Regions from separate parts of the Pseudoalteromonas sp. MTN2-4 genome, predicted to be linked through region 1. Evidence: riboswitches for the same ligand, from Rfam matches in the RefSeq annotation. Region 1 holds a riboswitch; the other holds the start of a gene.
The links. Region 1 has a riboswitch for cobalamin ahead of ACGHEH_RS04195 (ABC transporter ATP-binding protein). Riboswitches for the same ligand answer to the same signal wherever they lie in the genome.
Positions count from the first base shown of each region.

Region 2: another riboswitch for cobalamin. It lies ahead of ACGHEH_RS18860 (TonB-dependent receptor); the one in region 1 lies ahead of ACGHEH_RS04195 (ABC transporter ATP-binding protein).

Region 1 covers NZ_BTGK01000001.1:877,714-888,833, forward strand. Annotated here, with positions in the region: gene tal (transaldolase) at 1-227, shown strand, start outside; gene ACGHEH_RS04150 (DUF3545 family protein) at 464-655, shown strand; gene ung (uracil-DNA glycosylase) at 701-1,360, opposite strand; gene ACGHEH_RS04160 (cobalamin-binding protein) at 1,360-2,244, opposite strand; gene cobO (cob(I)yrinic acid a,c-diamide adenosyltransferase) at 2,244-2,837, opposite strand; gene ACGHEH_RS04170 (cobyric acid synthase) at 2,848-4,320, opposite strand; gene cobU (bifunctional adenosylcobinamide kinase/adenosylcobinamide-phosphate guanylyltransferase) at 4,330-4,863, opposite strand; gene ACGHEH_RS04180 (adenosylcobinamide-GDP ribazoletransferase) at 4,883-5,656, opposite strand; gene cobT (nicotinate-nucleotide--dimethylbenzimidazole phosphoribosyltransferase) at 5,658-6,719, opposite strand; gene ACGHEH_RS04190 (FecCD family ABC transporter permease) at 6,723-7,712, opposite strand; gene ACGHEH_RS04195 (ABC transporter ATP-binding protein) at 7,709-8,524, opposite strand; cobalamin riboswitch at 8,610-8,754, opposite strand; gene ACGHEH_RS04200 (histidine phosphatase family protein) at 8,744-9,346, opposite strand; gene nqrM ((Na+)-NQR maturation NqrM) at 9,414-9,626, opposite strand; gene ACGHEH_RS04210 (FAD:protein FMN transferase) at 9,750-10,766, opposite strand; gene nqrF (NADH:ubiquinone reductase (Na(+)-transporting) subunit F) at 10,859-11,120, opposite strand, start outside.
Region 2 covers NZ_BTGK01000010.1:136,675-147,794, reverse strand. Annotated here, with positions in the region: gene spoT (bifunctional GTP diphosphokinase/guanosine-3',5'-bis pyrophosphate 3'-pyrophosphohydrolase) at 184-2,304, shown strand; gene ACGHEH_RS18865 (RidA family protein) at 2,312-2,704, shown strand; cobalamin riboswitch at 2,824-3,034, shown strand; gene ACGHEH_RS18860 (TonB-dependent receptor) at 3,119-5,116, shown strand; gene ACGHEH_RS18855 (Ig-like domain-containing protein) at 5,119-6,603, shown strand; gene ACGHEH_RS18850 (DUF3450 family protein) at 6,817-7,608, shown strand; gene ACGHEH_RS18845 (MotA/TolQ/ExbB proton channel family protein) at 7,605-8,894, shown strand; gene ACGHEH_RS18840 (MotA/TolQ/ExbB proton channel family protein) at 8,896-9,303, shown strand; gene ACGHEH_RS18835 (biopolymer transporter ExbD) at 9,291-9,698, shown strand; gene ACGHEH_RS18830 (hypothetical protein) at 9,700-10,386, shown strand; gene ACGHEH_RS18825 (tetratricopeptide repeat protein) at 10,390-11,120, shown strand, end outside.

The DNA.
Region 1 (11,120 bases):
TAACCATTAGCCCTGCACTGCTTGAAGAGCTTGGTGAGCTGACTGACGCACAAGAGTACTTACTTGAGAACGACTATGAAGTACAAGCTAAGCCTACGCCATTAACCGAAGCGCAATTCCGCTGGCAGCATAACCAAGATGCGATGGCCACTGAAAAGCTTGCTGAAGGTATTCGTGCTTTTGCTGAGGCACAAGAAACGCTAGAAGCGCGTTTTAAAGCACTATAATTAATAAACATATTCAATATAAACGCCGCATTATGCGGCGTTTTTTTATGCCCAAAAGCCAGATTCCCCCGCGTTTCACCTTCATCAAACTGTTACCTTACTGTAACAAAAGCAACACATAGTTGTTTTATTTTTAAGCGAGTTATGATATACCGAAGTTGCTCGAAACGTATATCAAATATACAGAAGCTGACGTAAAACCGTCATTTGAGGTCAATAATCAATGGGAGAACATCATGGATAGCCTAGACGATATCATTGCAGTATTAGAAAGTCCTGAAACAACAAAACGCACCTCTTCAAAAAAACAAAAACGAAAATGGCGCGAAATTGAAGCCTATAAAGAAAAGCAACGTCTTCGCAAAGAGCTACAAGAACTTGACTATTTTGCAGACAACTTAGATCTAGAAGAACTAGATTTAATCTAAAAAAATGGCTCCTTCGGGAGCCATTTTTCGTTTTTGGAAATGTGTTTAAACTTGCCAGTTAATCGGGGATTTCCCCATACTGGTTAATAACGCGTTTGTCTTTGAAAAGTGCTGACAACCAAAGAAGCCTCTGTGAGCTGACAATGGCGATGGATGTGGCGCATGTAAAACATGATGACGCGTTTTATCTATGTTTTTACCCTTCTTCTGTGCATGGGCGCCCCATAATAAAAACACCACGCCTTCTCTATGGTGGTTAATTTCTTCAATCACCTTATCGGTGAACTTTTCCCAACCTAGATGTTTGTGTGAATGTGCTTGTCCTTGTTCAACCGTCAATACAGTATTAAGCAATAACACACCTTGCTCTGCCCATGGCATTAAATAACCGTGATCAGGAATACTAAACCCTTCTATGTCCTGCACCAGCTCTTTATACATATTTGCCAATGACGGAGGCGGTTTAATTCCCGGCAAAACTGAAAAGCATAGACCATGAGCTTGATCAGGTCCATGATAAGGGTCTTGGCCTAAAATGACCACTTTAACCTGCTCAAATGGCGTGGCATCGAATGCTGAAAATACCTGTTGTTCAGGAGGAAACACCGTCACGCCTTCACTGCGTTTTTGAGCGACATACTCTAGCGTGTCTTTAAGGTAGGTTTGCTGGCTTTGTTCAGCGATAAAGTCTGACCAAGTCTTCATTATGATTGCTCTTGATAGTAACGGCGAGATTGCGACAGTTTACCACATAAGTCAGCAACTCCATCGAGCGCTCGCACACTAAAACGGTGTAATAGATCGGCATTGACTCTAATAAACTGCTGATGTTCGACAGCTGGGATCTGCGGCCAGTTTTGCCAATCCGTATGCTGCACATCTTTCTTTGTTTTCTCTTCAGGTAATACGATTACTTGAGGTTTAAACTTAAGCACATTTTCGATACTAATTTGCGGATAATCTGCTCGACTGTGAGCAAACACATTGTTAACTTGGCAAATCGACAATACCTGGTGGATCATAGTGTTTTTATTCACGCTCATCATAGGCTCAGGCCAGAGTTGATAAAATACATCCAGCGACTTTGCGTCTTGATATTGGCTTTGCAACTTGGCTAAACGCACATCAAATTCTTTAGCCACTTGTTTGGCCTGTACTTGATGACCTGTTAGCTCTCCAAATTCTGTCAGTTGCTCAGATACTTTAGTTAGGTCATTGGTTTCGCTATAAACCACTTTAATACCTAGCTGCTCGAGCTTTTCAAGATCGGCTTTTTTATTACCTGTTTGCCACGCGATCACTAAATCAGGTTTTAAAGCTAATAACTTCTCAAGTTGAATGCCGTGATAGCCACCAATTCTTGAGATCTCAAGCGCCTGCTCTGGATAATCTGCATATTCAACGGTGCCGACAATTTTATCGCCTGCACCTATTGCAAATAAGTTTTCAACAATGTGTGGCGCTAAAGCCACAATACGTTGCGCTTTGTGTTGAGCATCAGGTTGTGATGCACTTTGTGATTGATTTGCTGCTACATATTGACTTGTAAGCAGCAAAAAGATGATCAATAAAGTCCTTTTTAGCCACATCAGTAGTCAAATCCTTTTAGTGCTTTAACACCGGATTCAAAAGCATGCTTCACATTTCTCACTTCACTCACCGTGTCAGCAAGCTCAGTTAAACGACGGTGCGCACCACGACCTGTCACGATCACAGACTGCATTTTCGGACGATTTTCGATAGCGCTGATAACTTCATCTAAGTCTAAATAATCGTAGCTCACCATATAGGTCAGCTCGTCAAGTAATACTAAATCTATGCTATCGTCTGCTAACCACTTTTTGGCTTGCTGCCATGTCTCAACCGCTGCAGCCGTGTCTGTTTCACGGTTTTGCGTTTCCCAAGTAAAGCCGGTTTTCATTACCGCAAAAGGCACACCTACTTTCTCAAGTAAGTTACGCTCACCACAATCCCACATACCTTTAATAAACTGTGCCACAGCAGCGTTTTGGCCATGGCCGACACAACGCGTCACAACCCCAAAACCAGACGTCGATTTACCCTTGCCATTACCAGTAATAACCTGAAAAATGCCCTTTTCGATATTAGCAGCGGCAACCTTTTCATCAACCTTCTCTTTGACTTTTTGTTGCCTCTGTTGATGTCTATCTTGTTCGCTCATAATTCACACCCTATAAATTGATTAATGCTTTAATTTTGTTCATATCTAAATGCGCTTCACATTCATCTGCCAGCCACTCTAACTGTTTTTCACGATGCTCATCTAGACTAAAATTTGTTTCTGTTAGCTTGCCATTACTCGCCCAGTGTAAAATGGCTTCAGCCGCTTTGGGCTCATCAAATAAACCGTGTAAGTAAGTACCAACAATTTGGTTATCTTCAGATATAAAACCGTCTTGCAGGAAACCTTGTGGATGGTCAGTAAAATACATAAATGGCTTTTCAAGGGCGGGGCCGCTACTTTGTCCGCAGTGAATTTCATAGCCTTTAATGTCCACGCTTTGCTGGTTGATAACGCACTTACCCTGCACCTGAGTCAGGGTTTTGGTTTGCGTTAGCTGAGTTTCAAACTCAGCTAACCCTAATCCTGTAATTTCTGCCTGTGAGCTTTCTATGGCATCAGGGTCACAAATGCGTTGACCCAACATTTGTAAACCACCACACACGCCTAGCACCTTACCGCCATAACGTAAGTGACGCTGTATTTCGGTTTGCCATGTTTGCGCCTGTAAAAAAGCTAAGTCGTTAATGACGTTTTTACTGCCTGGGATAATAATCAGATCAGTTTGCCCGATTTGCTCGGTATGTTTTACATAGCGCAAATCGATTTGAGGATTTAACCGCAAGCTATCAAAGTCAGTGTGATTACTAATGTGCGGCAGTAACAACACACTTATCGTGAGTTTTTTATCTGTCACTACATTATCCATTGCGACGGCATCTTCAGCGTCGATGTTTAAGCCATGCATATAAGGCAGCACACCTAACACAGGTTTACCCGTTTTTTCTTCGAGCCAATCAAGACCCGATTGCAACAAAGCAATATCGCCACGAAAACGGTTGATCACAAAGCCTTGCACCAAGGACTGCTCATATTCACTGAGTAACATTAAGGTGCCAACAAGGTGTGCGAACACGCCACCTTTATCAATGTCAGCAATAATGATCACTGGGCAATCCACTTCACAAGCAAACCCCATATTGGCGATATCGTTCTCTCGCAGATTGATTTCCGCAGGACTTCCTGCGCCTTCTACTATGATGGCATCAAAATCAGACACTAATCTTTGATGCGATTCAAGCACTGCTTGCATTGCGACTTTTTTATAGTCATGGTATTTCGCCGCTTCCATATTGCTAATGGCACGGCCATGAATAATGACTTGCGCACCAGTGTCGCTATTGGGCTTGAGTAAAATAGGGTTAAAGTCAGTACTTAAAGGCTGTTTCGCAGCAATAGCTTGTAGTGCTTGAGCTCGGCCTATTTCGCCGCCACAAGGTGTTACCGCACTATTGAGTGCCATATTCTGAGGTTTAAACGGCGCAACATTAATCCCTTCCCTAGCAAGCACGCGGCATAAACCCGCAACCAAGGTACTTTTGCCCGCATCAGATGTGGTGCCCTGTACCATTAATGTTTTCATCTTCGTCACTTATTTAATCCTTAACGGGCAACCAGCCATAATAAAGTCAACACGCTGCGCAACTTTGGCGATATCTTGATTTAACCAGCCAGACTGGTCGACAAACACGCGGCTTAACTCGCCGAGTGGTACTAAGCCATGACCTACTTCATTACTGACTAACAGAACCGATGCACGTGTATGTTGTAATACCTCGAGCAAACGCTGCTTTTGCACTTGCAGTTCAGGCTCTGACTTTTCACATAGCCCATGCGTTAACCATAAGGTTAAACAGTCGATTAATACGCAAGTGTCGCCACCAAATTTTTGTAATGTGTCGGCTAGGTACCATGACTCTTCAATCACTTGCCAGCGCTTATCTCGCGTTGCCCGATGATGTAATACGCGCTCAGCCATCTCGGCATCTTTAATTTCTGCCGTGGCGATGTATACGAGTTTACTCACTGTGCCTGAAGTATATAAATCCAACGCCGTTTGTTCAGCGAAACTGCTTTTGCCAGAGCGCGCGCCACCTAGAATGAGATGAATATTATTTTGAGTCATAGCTAATATCTCGCATCCGCTACACCCAGAGCGCCACTAAAGTTAAATAAATCATGATTTCACAACATTGTTGTGCGGCGCCTAAGCAATCTCCTGTATACCCACCTAGCTGTTGCTTAAACCAGCTTATACACTGATGGCGAGTTAAAAATAAAACAGCAACTAAAATAATCACACTCATTAAAGACAAAGGTGTAAAGAGCCACAGCACAAATAGCACGCACAGTGAAGTTAATGCGAGGAAATCTTTTGCATGAGAAGAGAGCGACATGGCGACTGGCTTTACTTTTGATTGCGCATCTTCTTGCACATAAGCAAGCTTACCAATGATGCTCGTCGCCACTGCACGACTTAAAGTATGACCTAATACCAGTGCACACAATACTTGTGTAAAGCTATCACTAAGCAGGCTCAGCAGCTGAAACTTTAATAACAGTAATAAAATAAGTGCGCTGGCACCATACGTGCCTAAGCGACTGTCTTTCATAATCGACAGCTTTTGCGAGACAGTCCAACCGCCACCAAAACCGTCCCAGACATCGGCAAAACCGTCTTCATGAAATGCGCCAGTAATTAAAATACCCAGAGCGAGGGTGAGGATCACACAAACGCTTGGCGGTAAAATCAAAGACGCAACACCAAAGATAACAGCCAAGGCAAAACCCAACAACAAACCAACTAAGGCAAAATAACCACTGGCTTCACTGAGTGCATTGTCTTCAATCTCTTGTTTAAAATGCACTGGCACGCGAGTTAAAAAGCTCACCGCCAATAAAAAGTGTTGTTTATTCATATCAAACAACTTTCGTGACATTCGCGTCATCAAAGCTATTCATGTCGTTGTAAAACGCCAGAGCACTTTGTAGCAAAGGTAAGCTCAATGCAGCCCCAGTCCCTTCACCCAATCTAAGACCAAGATCTAAAAGAGGCTTAGCATTAATTGAATTTAACATTTGCAGGTGTGCTTGCTCAGAAGAGCTATGGGCAAACACCATATAGCTTTGACTGTTTGGCTCAATACGAATAGCCAGTAATGCCGCTGCCGTTGCGATAAAACCATCGACAACAATAACCTGCTGTAACTCAGCAACGGCTAACATGGCGCCGACCATTTGACAGATCTCAAACCCACCCAAACAACGTAAGATTGCATGCGGGTCATTCAGTTTATCTCGGTGTAAATCAAGCGCGCTATTAATCAGCTCAACTTTTTTATCTACCACTTCGTTTGATACACCCGTGCCAAGCCCAACCGTGTATTCAGCAGAGAGTCCACTCAGCGCACTAAAAATAGCCGATGCTGCACTGGTATTGCCAATGCCCATCTCACCAAATGCAAAAGTATTACAGCCTTGCTGATATTGTTTATGAACAAGCTTCTTAGCAAACTCAAAACCTTGCGCTTCTTGAGCTTGCGTTAGCGCTTCACACTCATCAAATGAACGCGTAACTGACCCCAAACGTTGTGACGTAACACCTAAGGTCTGGTCGGGTTCAACTAGAATACCGCAATCGACTATCTCGAGTTGCCACCCTAATTGTTTGCTGAAAACATTAATTGCAGCGCCTCCTGACGCGAAATTCGCTACCATTTGGCCTGTTACTTCACTAGGTGCTATAGATACACCTTTTGCAGCAATACCGTGATCACCTGCAAACACTGTTAGAGTGGGTTTGCTGATTTGTGGTCGAAATGCTGAAAGCTGCTCAGGTTCTATACCCTGAGAGAAAATAGTCACCAGCTGTTTAGCCAATGTTTCTAGCTCACCTAACGCACCCAAAGGCTTGGTTTTCAGGTTTATTTTCTTTTCGATAAGTTCGCGAGAACGCGTATCAAGTGCTTTAACTGAGAACATACGCTAAGGCCTTTTTTGTTTGAGAGTCAGTAAAGTTAAAAAGAACACACTGCCTATTGCAGCAGTGATAACACCAATGGGAAGCTCTTGATTATCAAGAATAGTACGGGCAAATAGATCTACCCATATCATCATTAAGCCACCACTTAAAGCGGTACACAGCAGACCAATGGAAGTTGCCTGTGAAATGAAAAAACGTACCAAATGCGGGATCATTAACCCGACAAAGCCAATGCCACCACACATAGCAACCAATACCGCGGTCAGCAATGAGCTCAATAGCAACATGACTAAACGTAATTTAGCCACCTGAATACCTAATGTTGCAGCGCTTTCATCACCCAGTAATAGTGCGTTTAAACCACGCCTAAACAACAGCATACAAGCCATACATATTAATACAATTGAACAGGGCAACCACAACCATTGCCAATCAGCGCGACTAAAGCTGCCTAAGTTCCAAAACATAATGGCACTCACAGCTTGTGGATCACTCCAATACAACAGCAAGCTGGTAAATGCGCTAAATAAGAAAGATAAGGCAACACCGGCGAGTAACATCGCTTCTACCTGTCTAGACCTTTGTCCATAGGCAATCAGCAACAATAGGGTCATTGCCAGCGTACTACCTAAAAACGCCGCCCCTGACATCGCCCAACCAGCTGTGATACCTGTAAATGTGATGAGTAACACGACGCCAAATGATGCGCCTGATGAAATACCAAAGAGGTAAGGATCTGCCAAAGGGTTACGGGTCACTGTTTGCAAAATAATGCCCGCCAATGCCAAGCCACTGCCAGCAACAAATGCCAAAATCACTCTGGGAATACGTAGTTCCATAACAATTTTTTGCTCAAAGGCATTGGCATCATAAGCAAATAATGTTTGCCAAACAGCACTCGTACTAATATCAATCGCGCCATGCTTAACGGCAACTAAAGCACTAAAAAAGCAGCTTATCAGCAAAATTAACAGCGAAATAAGCGGCTTCATAGTTGATATCCAAAGTGGTAGCGGATATGAGGAATATGGGTTTTGTCTCTATACGGGCAAGGTACTTGCGAGACCTCAGCACAGACATCAAATACATCACTGAGTAATTGCGCATCTAGCACATCGCTTGGCGCTCCACTTTTATATAACTCACCCTGTTGTAGTACCAGCAAGCTATCACTCATAGCTGCCGCAAGATTTAAATCATGGAAAGATGCGATCACTGTGATCCCCATTGCTTTGGCAAGCTCCATAATTTGTATTTGGTATTTCACATCCAAGTGACTGGTTGGCTCATCCATAATCAATAGCCTAGGCTTTTGTGCCATGGCTTTCGCGATCAATGCCCTTTGTTTTTCACCACCAGAAAGGTGAGCAAATGCCTCGTTGATTTTGTGTACCAGACCAACCTGTTCAATAGACTTTGCAATTAGTTCATGATCGGCTTTATTTAACTTTGAAAATAAACTTTTATGAGGTGTTACACCCATTGCAACCACATCATAAAGCGATAGATTAAAATGCTCAGGCATTTCTTGCAGAACCACTGCAACTTGCTGGGCATATTTGTTATGCGAGAAGCTTGAAATCGTTTTGTTAAAAAGGGTTATTTGTCCACTAGAAGGGATAAAAAAACGGTAAAGGCAACGAAGCAGCGATGACTTACCAGCCCCATTAGGACCCAATAAACCAATAAACTGCCCTTCAGTTACATCGAAAGAGATGTTTTGTAATATTTGATGATTATCTAGCACCAAATTTAAGTTTGAAACTTGCAGAGCAAATTCAGAGTGCTGACAAGCTGATTGCATTCGTACCCTTACTAACGTTTGGGCAGACACGAACGCACAGTCCTAACCGAATTACAGTTAAAATTGTGTGCTCTTGAGTACGCCCGCTCAAGAGGATTTTTCTGACCTTGGTATCTGACTTCGTGCATTTAAATACACTTCACAGTTGCGGGGACAGTTAAGCAGTTTCAGCTTATTCCCAAGATTAATCAGAAAAACCGTATTATGAAGTCTAGATGGCTAAAACACAACTTTAGGCCACGCCTTATGTGTTTCATCAAAGTAAACTTCTATCTTTACCAATGTAGCATAGCCAACGTCTAAACTATTAATAGAGGACAGAGAATCTAATGGTAAGTTAAGGACTTCAGCTAAGATTTGTTTGATCACACCACCATGAGTCACAACTAGGTTATGTGTTGTATGCCGAGTTGATAGCTCTGCCTCCCACCATTGTCTAACACGAGACCTAAATGCGCAAAGGGACTCTCCATTTGGCGGCGTATGTTGCCAAGGAGCCTGCCAAAATTCACCTATACTTGGATTCTTTGTGCTCTCCCAAAGCCACTCATAAGTTCGACCATCCCAATCCCCAAAATCCATTTCTTGAAGCTGCTTTGCTATCACCAGTGGTAAGCTTGATTGCCTAGATTGCTTTTTCGCAAAGCCCAGACAACGGTGCATGGGGGAGGAAATACAGGCATCAAATTGAACTGTTTTTGGTAAAGCAGACTCCATCGCTGCTAACCCTAACTCAGACACTGCAACGTCAGTTTTAGAACCAGTTAGAATACCTGTAGTAACAGGTTTACCGTGCCTTAGGAAATACCATGTCTTCGTCATTTTAGCCTCAGATCAAAAATGCGAGCCTTAGCTCGCATTTAATTAAAGATGATTTGCTTAGTTTAACTTAAAGAATCTGGTTCTCTTTCCAAGCTTGTTCTTTCGCCATACGTTTTTTACGACGGTCACATGGATCATCGCAATCACATGACTTTTCAATACCAACCGCGCCTAAACCGCCACAGCTGCTTGCCATAGATTTCTTTTGCACTATTACACCGACAGCCATGGCTGCAACAATTAAAATAAGTAACCCAAAAGTTAGGAAAAATAATGACATGCACAGGCCCCTTAAAAACAGTTTAACGGCTCAATGTATCTGAACCAAATGACGGCATTTAAACAGCCGTCATTATAACGCGCTTAGTGTACTATTTCGACTAATTAATCAAAATTGCTTTATTTACAAATAAGGCGCAAAAGCCGGGCTTGAATAGGTCACTAACCCTTCATTACTTTTACTAATTAAATATACAGCTAAATTATGCTCTTCTGCGTAAGCTTTTGCTCGCTCTGTACCCATTACAGTTAGTGCTGTTGCCAAGCCATCAGCAGTCATTGCTGATGGGTGTAAAACGGTCACAGATACCAAATCATGCTTAACTGGTTTGCCTGTGCTTGGATTAATCAAGTGCGTATAGGTCTCACCATCCATTTCGTAGAAAATACGGTAATCACCTGAAGTCGCCATGCCGTTATTGCCTGGTTCAATAACTTTATGCACTTGCCTCTGGCCTGCTGGCGCATCTGGCTGTTCAATCGCAATACGCCAAGGTTGTGACTGAGCTTTAGTACCGGCAATTCTGAGCTCACCGCCAATTTCAACCATGTAATTTGTCATCCCTTTGGCTTCTAAAAGCTCAGCAACTTTATCAATACCAAAACCTTTAGCTGTCGCTGAAAAAGATAACTCTAAACCATCAATAGTTTTCGCTAACCCTTCGTCTGTTAACACTAACTTATCAACACCTATACGAGCCTTCATTTCATCCAGTTGAGACTGTGAAGGTGTTTTTGTTGGGCGTTTATCTGGGCCAAAACCCCATAAATCTATAAGAGGGCCCATGGTGACATCTAGTGTTGTTGTTGAAACACCTAAACGAACTGACTCTTTCACAACTGTCTTAAAGTCATCACTGATAGGCATAAAAGTATTTGCAGCCAACGTATTGAACTGATTAATCTCTGAGTTTTTCACCCAAGGTGACATAGACTGATTCACTGCAATTAAAGTGTTATCAACTTCTGTTTTTAATGTCTCAGCAGTTAAATTTTCATTAATTGGAAAAGCTTTGACCGTATAAGTGGTCCCCATTGTTTTACCCTGAATAACAATAGGTTCAATTTCTTGTTTGTCGTCAAAACACCCTGTCAAAACAACCGTCGTCAGTAATACAAAAATACCTACTAGTTTCTTCATACTTTTCTCTATCCCAAAAAAAACCCCAAGCTTATTGCTTGGGGTTTAAGTCTATCTTATTTCAGTGAAGTGTTCACTGAGATAACGCTGATTTAGCCACCGAAGTCATCTAGTAAGATGTTTTCGTCTTCAACGCCTAAATCTTTAAGCATGTTGATTACAGCCGCGTTCATCATTGGAGGACCACACATGTAGAACTCACAATCTTCTGGCGCTTCGTGGTCTTTCAGGTAGTTTTCTAAAAGAACATTATGGATGAAGCCAGTGTAACCTTCCCAGTTATCCTCTGGTTGAGGATCTGAAAGCGCTACGTGCCATTCAAAGTTTTCGTTATCAGCCGCTAGGCCATCGAAA
Region 2 (11,120 bases), on a different contig from region 1:
GCCTATTGCAAGTGAATTCAACGCTGTTAGCGTTGAAAGTAGCCTCTGGAGATAGATTTATTACCCAGAGTTCAGGTTAATTACTCTCCGTAGACATAAAAGTCACAGCTAGCCATTGGTTTCTCTGATAATTCATCGTATATTCATAGCATCATATTACTTCACTGGAACATTGGAGTGTGAATGTATCTTTTTGAAGGCCTGAAGCAAAAGATCTCAGAATACCTTTCCCCCGCTGACGTAGAACTGGTTCAAAAAGCCTACGTGGTGGCGCGTGAAGCCCATGAGGGGCAAACTCGCTCTAGTGGCGAGCCGTATATCACTCACCCAGTTGAAGTGACTCAAATTCTCGCCAGCATGCGTTTAGACCATGAAACCCTCATGGCGGCACTCATGCATGATGTGATTGAAGATACCGACTTCAGCAAGCAAGATCTTGCTGAGATTTTTGGTAATACAGTCGCGGAGCTTGTTGAGGGTGTAAGTAAGTTAGATAAACTCAGCTTTAAAGATAAAAAAGAATTCCAAGCTGAAAACTATCGCAAAATGATCATGGCGATGACGCAAGATATCCGCGTTATTTTGATTAAGCTTGCCGACAGAACCCACAACATGCGTACACTTGGCGCACTTCGCCCTGATAAGCGTCGTCGTATTGCCCGTGAAACGCTAGAAATCTTTGCGCCTATTGCAAATCGTCTTGGTATTCATGACATTAAAAATGAATTAGAAGACCTAGGTTTTCAAGCGCTTTACCCAATGCGTCATCGCGCTCTAAAATCAGAAGTCGCAAAAGCTCGCGGTAACCGTAAAGAAGTGATCAGCAATATTCAAAACGAAATCAAGTCTCGTCTTGAAGAAGCTGGTATTGAAGCGAATGTCAGCGGCCGTGAAAAGCACCTATACAGCATTTACAAAAAAATGCTCAACAAAGAATTGATGTTCAACGAAGTCATGGACATTTATGCTTTCCGTATTGCTGTTGACAACCTAGATACTTGTTATCGTGTACTCGGTGTGGCTCATAACTTATATAAGCCAATCGAAACACGTTTCAAAGATTATATTGCCGTACCAAAAACCAACGGTTATCAGTCACTACATACTTCACTTGTTGGCCCACATGGTATTCCAGTCGAGATCCAAATTCGTACCCACGATATGGATCAAATGGCTGACAAAGGGGTTGCCGCACATTGGATGTATAAGAAAGCTGGCGATAGTGCGGGTCACACTGCACAGCAGCGTGCTCGTCAGTGGATGCAGAGCTTACTTGAATTACAACAAAGTGCTGGCTCATCGTTTGAGTTCGTTGAAAACGTTAAGACTGAGCTATTCCCAGAAGAAATCTATGTCTTTACACCAGATGGCCGTATTGTGGAGCTCCCTATGGGTGCCACTGCCGTCGACTTCGCTTATGCGGTACACACTGATGTCGGTAACACTTGTGTAGGTGCGCGAGTAAACCGTAAACCTTATCCGCTCAGTAAAGCACTCGATACCGGTCAAACCGTAGAAGTGATTACAAGCTCTGGTGCTCACCCTAACGCCACTTGGTTAAACTTCATTGTGACAGGTAAAGCGCGCTTAGGTGTTCGCAACTATCTGAAGAGCCAACGCGAAGAAGAAGCGCTCGAACTAGGCCGCCGTTTACTCGATTCTGCCCTTGGCGAATATCAATTAAGTGATGTTTCACAAGAGCAAATTGACCGTGTATTAGCAGAGCACAAGCTTTCGACCATGCTTGAACTTCTGGTTGAGATTGGTTGTGGCAATATCATGAGTGTACTGATTGCTAAGCGCTTATTGCAAAATGATGACCTTGACGAAGATGATGGCAGTATTGAACATTTAGCTAAAAAAGCAAAAGCTGCGATCATTGGTACTGAAGGCATGCTCGTTAACTACATGAAATGCTGTCGTCCAGTACCAGGTGATGCCATCACTGCTTATGTGAGCCAAGGTAAGGGCTTAAACGTTCACCGCCAAGAGTGTAAAAACATTAAAGGCTGGGAAAGCGAACGTTCAAAATATTTCGTCGTAAAATGGGACGACAACCCAGAAAAAGAATATATTGCAGGTCTAAGAGTTGAAATCATCAACCACCAAGGTACGCTTGCAAAATTAACCAGCGTAGTGGCAAGTACCAACGCAAATATCGTCGAAATTGCCACTGACGAAAAAGAAAGTAACTTATATATTATTGATTTAGGTATCACGGTTAAAGACCGTGTTCACGTCGCGGATGTGATGCGTAAGATCAGGGTGATGCCTGACGTTCAACGTGTATACCGTAAAAAGTAGGATTATTATGAACAAAGCAATTATTTCAACAGACAATGCACCTGCAGCGATCGGCACATATAGCCAAGCGGTTAAAGTAGGTACTGCTGTATACCTGTCTGGCCAGATCCCATTAGTGCCAGACACTATGGAAGTTATCTCTGAAGACTTTGCAGAACAAACTCAACAGGTGTTTAAAAACCTAACTGCAGTGTGTGAAGCAGCAGGCGGTCGCTTACAAGATATGGTTAAGGTAAATATCTTCCTGACTGATCTAAGCAACTTCGCAACAGTAAATGAGATCATGAGCCAACACTTCTCAACGCCATACCCTGCACGTGCAGCTATCGGTGTAAGAGAATTACCTAAAGGTGTGCAAATCGAGATTGACGGCATCATGGAATTGCCTTCAACTAACTAATCTCACATTAAGCATTTCTTTTTTGTGCTTCGTAATACTTGCGAAGCACATTTTTCACACTACTCAACTGCTCTGCTCAGCACTTCTTTCTTTGACTTTTCGGTATAAAGCCATCAGACTAGCCGTCTAAATAGCTAGGTGCTTAAATCATAGTATCGATTTGAGATAATCGGGAAGTTAGTGACGTACCCTAAAACTTAAAACAACCTTCATAATTGAGTCTTCTATTTTGAGCGTTGTTATTAGGTTAAGTAATCTAACGCTGCCCCCGCAACGGTAATTGCAATCACTGCATAAGCCCGGAGACCGGCCTAACTATCAACCATAGATTATATTGCGGTGGGCGATATAAGGTATTAGCCATCGTAATTTCGCTTTGGTGACGTATCTTATCGTCCTCATTTTGAGGTGCGTATGCAGTTGCTAATTTCTCGTTTTATTATTGTTTGTTGCTTTTTGCCTAGCGCTCAGTTTACCTATGCACAAAATACGCAAAATGAGATGGAAGTCATCGAAATAGAGCAACAACGCACCACTACAGCAAACTATCAATTGATCCAACGCAGCGAATTTCTTGCCAGCGCACAAAGCCTATCTGACGTTTTAAGCACTATCAATGGGGTGCAAATTACGCAAATTAGTGGCGTTGGCAATCCAGTCAATATCTCTATTCGAGGCTCAAGCAGTAAACAAGTACAGCTGTATATCGATGGTCAATTAATAAACGACAATCAATTTGGCGGCTTCGATTTAAATCAGATCCCAGTAGAGCAAATTCAAAGCATTGAAGTCAGTAAAAGTCAGGCGATTGGCACGGGTAAGACGCCAATTGGCGGTGTGATCCGAGTAAACACGTACAATCCATCCGCTTCACAAACTCGTTTGAGCTTGGCTGTGGGATCTTTTGGTTTTAAAGAAGCTAATTTGAGTCACAACATCAAGCTAGACACTCACGCTCTTTCACTCGGCGGTCAGTTTTTAAAAGTCAAAAATGACTATGACTACATAGTACCGCAAACATTCGATAACTCTGCCATCAGTGCTAAGCAACCTTTACGTAATAACGATTATGATAAAACGGCTTTGTACATAAATGATCAAATCTCATTAGATGCGCATAACATTCGCCTCAATGCACAGTATACAAAGCAAAATAAAGCCATCGCTAATTATCAAAATAATTCACCAGAAAACCTTTCAAATCTCGAAACTAAAAACTGGCGGGCTGGGTACATTCATGTGTGGAAAAGTGGCTCAAAGCGTTTATCTGAAGTCGAATTTGAAAGCTACATAGATAGTAAAAAGGAGCATTATATTGACGCACAAAGTAGCGTAATACAGCGAGATTATTTTTACGATACTGATAAATATTTTGTCAGCTTAAAACCAACTTTTGTGTTCGACAATATTACGCTTTTACCATATAGCAACCTTGCAAAACAGCAATTCATTTCAGAGCAACTTTTAAATGATCAAATCAATATATGCAATGGTTTCAGTGGCTGTGATGTAAAAGCACAACAAACAGACATACACTTCGGAACAAGAGTTGAATGGCAAAGTGAAGGTTTACCTTTGCAAAGCTACTTACTCGCTAACAAACAAACGTCTCGCTCGAGCAATCAAAAACGAAATGTGAGTGCTGAGCAAATCGATCAACTCAAGCAAGATGACAGTTATTCCAGCTATGAACTTGGCGCAACCACGTATTTTAATGCCATTAAAATTGAGTTAGCCTTTTCTAAGGGCATTCGCACTCCCACGTTGTTCGAGTTATATGGTGATAGAGGCGCGTTTAAAGGCAATGCAAATCTAGCACCTGAGCACTCCAACACCTTTATGTTGGCCTCTAGCTACAATAAAAGTGCACTCAATATCACCAGCAGTTTGTACAGAACAAAGCAAGAAAATGCCATTGTTGCGATATTTAACTCAACCGGCACTGGCAGTTATACCAATGTCAGTGATGCCACTTTAAATGGTTTTGAACTACAAATAGATTACCGATTTAGTTCAGTATGGAGCACGCAGCTACAAGCCAACGTAATCGATAGCCAAACCCACTCCGAGTTTGTTGCATTTGACGATAAAAAACTACCAGGTATATATCATCAGCAATATAGCGTCAGTTTGGATTATCAACTGAACGAAGCTTGGCGACTATCACTCGATACCCATATCGATAAAGAGTTGTATTTCAACAGAACGAATCGCTTCAATAATACGCAAGCCAAAGGCAATGGCACACCAAGTGATAGAGAAATCAGCGATTTCAGTGTTACTTGGCAAAACAGCCAACATACGTTGTCACTTCAAGTGAATAATATTTTCAATAACGACTATCAAGACTTAGCAAACCGCCCCGCTCAAGGACGCAGCTTTCAAGTCAAATACTCAATTAAAGGTCTATAACTATGCAATTTAATAGCTCAAGAGCTCCTTTCTCACTAAGCCTTATTTGTTCGGCGCTGCTGCTGTCAGCCTGTGGCAGTTCAGACAAAAATAGTGCTCCAACACTGAGCGGTGAATTGAACCCATCTGTACTTGAAAACACCACACTGGTTGCAAATTATACTGCGAATGACCCTGACGGCGACGCTATTACCTTAACAATTAGCGGTGGCGACAGTGACTTATTTACTATCACGCAACAGGGCGAACTAAGCTTCAAAACTGCACAAGACTTCGAAACAGCTGGAAAAACCACGTTTTCAGTTACTCTGACAGCGACAGAAAATGAAGCTGACAAACTAAGTACCTCTTTAAACATCACAGTTTCACTGGGCGATGTTAAAGACACCCCGGATTTTGCCGCAGTACAAACAATTGCACCTGATTACACCAGTTCTGAAGTCGTATTTGTTGATGCTCTCAATCAACAAGTAGAAACTGGTTATTATGTCAAAGCCAAGTCAGATTACACGGTTGCCAGCTATAATTCAGATCTTTTCCACATCGGCCGCTTCTTTATCGATACCATTGATAAATACAATGTAGCTGAAAAAGACGCTGCGGTATGGTCTTACTCGACGCAAGATGATCAAGACTCAACCAGCCGCAACCCTTACACTCTAGTTTCATTAAGTGACACTAAAGCCTATTTACTCCGCTATGGCTCAGGCAAAGTATGGATCGTTAACCCGCAAGCAACTCAGCAAAAAGACTTTAAAATTGGTGAGTTAGATATTTCGGCTTACAGCAATGACAATAAAAATGGCACGCCATCTCCATCAGCTGCGGTTATCTTAGACGATAAGCTTTATATCGCTATGCAAAGGCAAAACGATAACTTCTCTGCAGGTACTGCATATGTAGCCGTATTTGATACTGCAACAGATGAAGAAATTGAAACAAATGCAAACAGCGAAGACAGCTTTAAAGGTATTCCTCTTGCTGGTGTAAACCCGCTAGAAAACAGTATTATTGCAGCAAATGACAAGATTTATGTAACAACACGCAGCGGCTACTCAGCACCAAGCTTAGAGCTTAGCCGTATTGAAGAAATCTCTCCTGCTGATTATTCAGTGAAATCAGTATTAACAGCGAAAGATATTGAAAATAATACTAGCGGTTACATCAGTGGCACAGCCATTGTGTCTGCAGAAAAGGGGTACTTCTATAGCTCAGAAGCCTTCTTCACGCCGTCTTACCATGTGAAATCTACCCTGCATGAGTTTAACCCAACTTCAGGTGAAATCGTCGCTTCAGGTATTGCTAATACGGGTGAAACCGCCATCAGTAACATCAAGCTAGATTCAGCTAACTTCTTATGGATGAGCATTGGCGACCCGACAGCGCCTGGTGTTGATATTCTAAATACCAACACAAATGAAAAGTATAAAGATAGACTAACAACTGAATTAAACCCTAGCTCTATTGCGTTTCTGGCAGAGCAATAGTCAACTTATTTTTTGAGGGGGCCTAAGTCCCCTTAATTCACTTTAAAAAACACATCTCCTTATATAAAACCTCCTATTTAGAACAGTAAAAATTTTTACTTTCATACCCTTATTATTACAACATGCAAAAAACTAATGACGCTAACTGTTGATTATGTAAACTATTTCTGTAATTGTAGTTTGTATCTAAGAAGAGTACAGGGAAAACAATAATTGAAAAAAACAGTCCTCTTAATGACAGCGCTGTCTAGCAGTGCATTTGCCAACCAAACCGATTATGAGTTAATGCAACAATGGCTAGACTTAGAAAGCCAAAAAGGCAAACTAGAATTGAGCTGGCAAACAAATCAGCAATCATTACAAAATCAAATAAAGTTGCTAAAAGAAGAAAAAGCAGCGTTGCGTGCATTAATCAATAAAGCCAAAGACGCGCGAAGCGAAGTGGACGAAAAGCGATTTGAGCTCACTCAGCAACAGCAACAGCTTGAAGAAAATCAGCGATTGGTTAAAGCCGAGCTAAAAAACCTAATGCAATTTATTAATAGAGTCTCCCCTCTATTACCCCCTCCTATTCAAGCTCAATGGGAAGATGCTTTAACGACCATTAATAGCACACCTTACTCGAACAGCGAGCAACTAGAAAAACTGTTAAGTATGTTTAAATCAGCGAATGAATTTAATCAAAGAGTTGCGCTGAATAATACCAATATGACTATTCCTACAGCTGGCGGTGAAACACAAATGCTCGTAAGTCAGATCTATTTGGGTTTATCACAGGCTTGGTACGTTAGCCAAGATGGGAAACACTTTGGTATAGGTCGGGTAGAGCAACATGGCTGGCAGTGGCACCACACGGAGCAAGCTCAGCAATTATTAGGCCTCTCTTCGCAAGAAGACCTTTTGCAATCTCTTATACAAATCAAATCTATGCTCAACAAACCCACAACTGCAGCCTTTGTGAATGCCCCTCTTGCAATAGCCCCCATTGAAAAGGACTTATTATGATCACTCGGCTCACAATATTACTTCTCTTGTTGATCACTGGCTTTTCTTCTAAAGCCGCCCCTAATCCTATCAGTAAAGAGCTCATTAACAGGATCACTGAATCTAAAAAGTCACTGCAAGCACTTGAGTCTAAGATTAACGAAGAAACCTTAAAGTATCAGGTCCAGCTAGATAAAGAACTTGCTGCGGTCAAAGCATTACGAGAACAAGCTACAACTATTCAACGAACTGCCGATGAGCAGTTGATGAGCATTGAGCAGCTCTCAGACCGGATCAATAAGTGGCGAGAACAAGATAATTACCAAAAACTGTTATTACAAACTTATTTGGAACAAGAAAACATTACTTTTGAGCATACTGGAACGGGTGATATCGCAATCAAACCTGAGATATTTCAGCAACTAAGAAATGAATTAATTGACGATCTTGCACCAAGCTGGCAACAAACCGATGTGATCAGCACAAACGGTGAGGTCAAATCCTTTAATGTCCTCAATGTTGGCCCTATACAGCTGGCATATAATTCCCAATTGCAGTCTGGTGGGTTGCTTGAAAACCCGGTGAATCAAACTCTCCCCAACCTTGTTAAAGGGATTAGCCAAAATGCTCAAGCAGCGCAATTGCAGCAACTCAATCAAACGGGCATAGGTAGTGTGACTTTTGACCCAACACTCGGTAATGCCACAAAATTACAAAATAACCAGCAAGGAATAGTTTCTCACATTAAAAAAGGCGGTGTATGGGCATTACCTATTTTATTCTTTGGCTTATTAGCACTGATCGCAGCGCTACTTAAAAGCATTCAACTCATGCGCTTACCTCGTATTAGCAAAGATTTTATTGAGCAACTCAACGCCAAAAAAACGTTATTAGAAGTGCAAATCCCATTTGATGGCGCAGAGAAAAAGCTAGTTCAAATCGCGCTCGATACACCAGTCTCAGAGCAAAGAGACGATCAAATCGTGTCTTACTTAATGCAGCATCAACATAAGGTTGAAAACTATTTAGGCGTTGTTACTACAACAGCAGCTATTGCTCCGCTTTTAGGTTTACTTGGTACCGTATCTGGCATGATAAATACCTTTATGATGATGAATACCTTTGGAACTGGAGATGCGGCAACCGTCTCGGGAGGAATATCGGAAGCTTTAGTTACAACAGAGCTGGGACTGATTGTTGCTATTCCATCACTCATTATAAGTGCGCTGTTAAATCGTAAGGCTAAAAGCTATAACGCCAAGCTTGAAGCCAATGCAATTCAGCTTAGTAAATTTGCGATACACTAACATGACAGATATCAGCATATTCCTAAAACTACTCAACAACACCATAGTATGGACATTGATTGGCGTTGCTTTTTTTAGTTACGGTAAGCTTTTATCCTTACTGGCTTTCACAGCCTGTAATGCACAATGGGCTACACGTTGTAATTACTGGTTAAGCGCTCTAAAGACACTGCTTGCGGCCTTACCTTTATTGGGACTATTGGGCACAATCAGTGGATTGCTAAGCACCTTTAATTTCATGTCTGTCAACAACGGACTAGATATGCAAGAGATGATCAGTGGCGGGATTGCCACTGCGATGTTCACAACACAGCTAGGCTTAGTGTTTGTTGTACCTGGCCTTTTGCTACATACCGCTTTAAGAAGCAAAGTTTCTAACTGGCAGGTAAATACGCCATGCGCTCACTAATAAAACAAAAAATCTCCGAATCTAAAAGCCAAGAGATCGACTTAGCACCGCTACTTGATGTGGTCTTTATACTACTTATCTTCTTTATTGTGACCACTGTATTTGTAAAAGAAACAGGGGTAGAAGTTGATAAGCCCAATGCCGTATCGAGTCAGCAACTTCAAAAGTCAGTATTTTTAATTGCGATAACGGACACCGGTCAAGTCATGTATGCAGGAACTAATATTGGCGTTGCCGGTGTAAGAGCGACATTGATGCAAGCAAGCCGTACGCAAACTCGTCCACTGATCATTCAAGCAGACAAAAGCGTTCCTACAGAGTTATTGGTAAAAGTCATTGATCAAGCTAAGCTCGCAGGTTTGAGCAATATTAGCCTAGCAACACAGGCGCAATAATATGGCCACTCTGACTCATAATTCATTAAAGTATGGAACGCTCGCTCTCATTCCCTGGCTGCTAAGTGCAATGATTGTTGCAGGTTTAGTTTTCAGCTTACATTTACTAAAACAGCAACCTAAGGCACCGAAAGCGGACCTCATTACCAGAAAAATCGACGTGGCTTTACCAACTCCTCCACCACCGCCCCCGCCCCCGCCGCCAATAAAAACTACTTCGAGCAGTAGTGAGCCATCTAAAACCGCGCTTAACCTAGCCAGCTTAGGTGACGGACCTAGTATAAATTATGCTGATAAACCGACAATGACACTCCCAAAAGTCGAGTCACTTGAGTTACCCAACTTCACGATTGATGCAAAGATGATTCAAGAACGATTAGCCCTTGATATGCCTTTATTGGCTGTAGAAAAACTCGACCGCGTGCCACAAGTCGTCCGGCAAAAATACTTTCCGCCCCCCAAGTCTGTTAGACAAAAGGGGGTAAAACGAATCAAGACACAGGTCGAATTGATCATTGATCAATCAGGCAAGCCCTATATCAAACGTATTGTTGATCCAGTTTACCCCGAAATGGAAGAAGTGATCCGCGCTTGGGTTAGCCATGCAATCTTCAGCAAGCCAAAGAAAGATGGCAGAGCTGTACAAGCAATTTACTTTTACTCTATTAACTTCAATTACGGCAGATAATCAATGAAGAAACTAAAACAAATAATTATTGCTGCGCTACTGTCTCAAAGCTTGTGTAGCACTGTCGCATTTGCGAGCTCATCATATGATCAATTTAAGATAGAAGTTGCACCTCCAACATTTGTACTGCCTCAATTTACGGGACCTTACACTGAAAAAGAGGCAAACATAGCACCTGAAGAGTTAGAGACAGCCGAGCGCTTGAAGGCACTGTTAGAACAAGGAAAAAAACAACAAGTGCTGAAGGAGTTAGAAGAGTTTTATGAAATTGAGCTGAGCGTTGCCATGATAATGCTGAAAGCACAGTTATATTTTGCTTTAGAAGAATATGAAAAAGCTGAGCAAGCCTATAAATCATCTCTACAAAGAAGCCCACAGTTAGTGCGCGCTTACAGTGATTTAGGACAGCTTTATCTCATCAAAGACGAGCCAATAAAAGCACGAGAACACTTTGCAAAAGCTGTTTCTTTGGGCGCGCAAGATGCGGTTATATATGGCCAGCTCGGATATTTAAATCTCACGCTTCATGGTCCATACTCAGCAATCAGCGCCTATCAAAAAGCACTTACTATCGAACCTTCACAAGAGCAGTGGCAACAAGGGCTTTTTATTGCCCTTACTAAAGGAGGTATGTTTCAAGCTGCTCAGTCTTTGCTAACTGACCTAATATCCAAATCCCCCAACAACAATAAGCTATGGCTAAATCAGGCTATTCTTAATTTAGAGTTAGACAA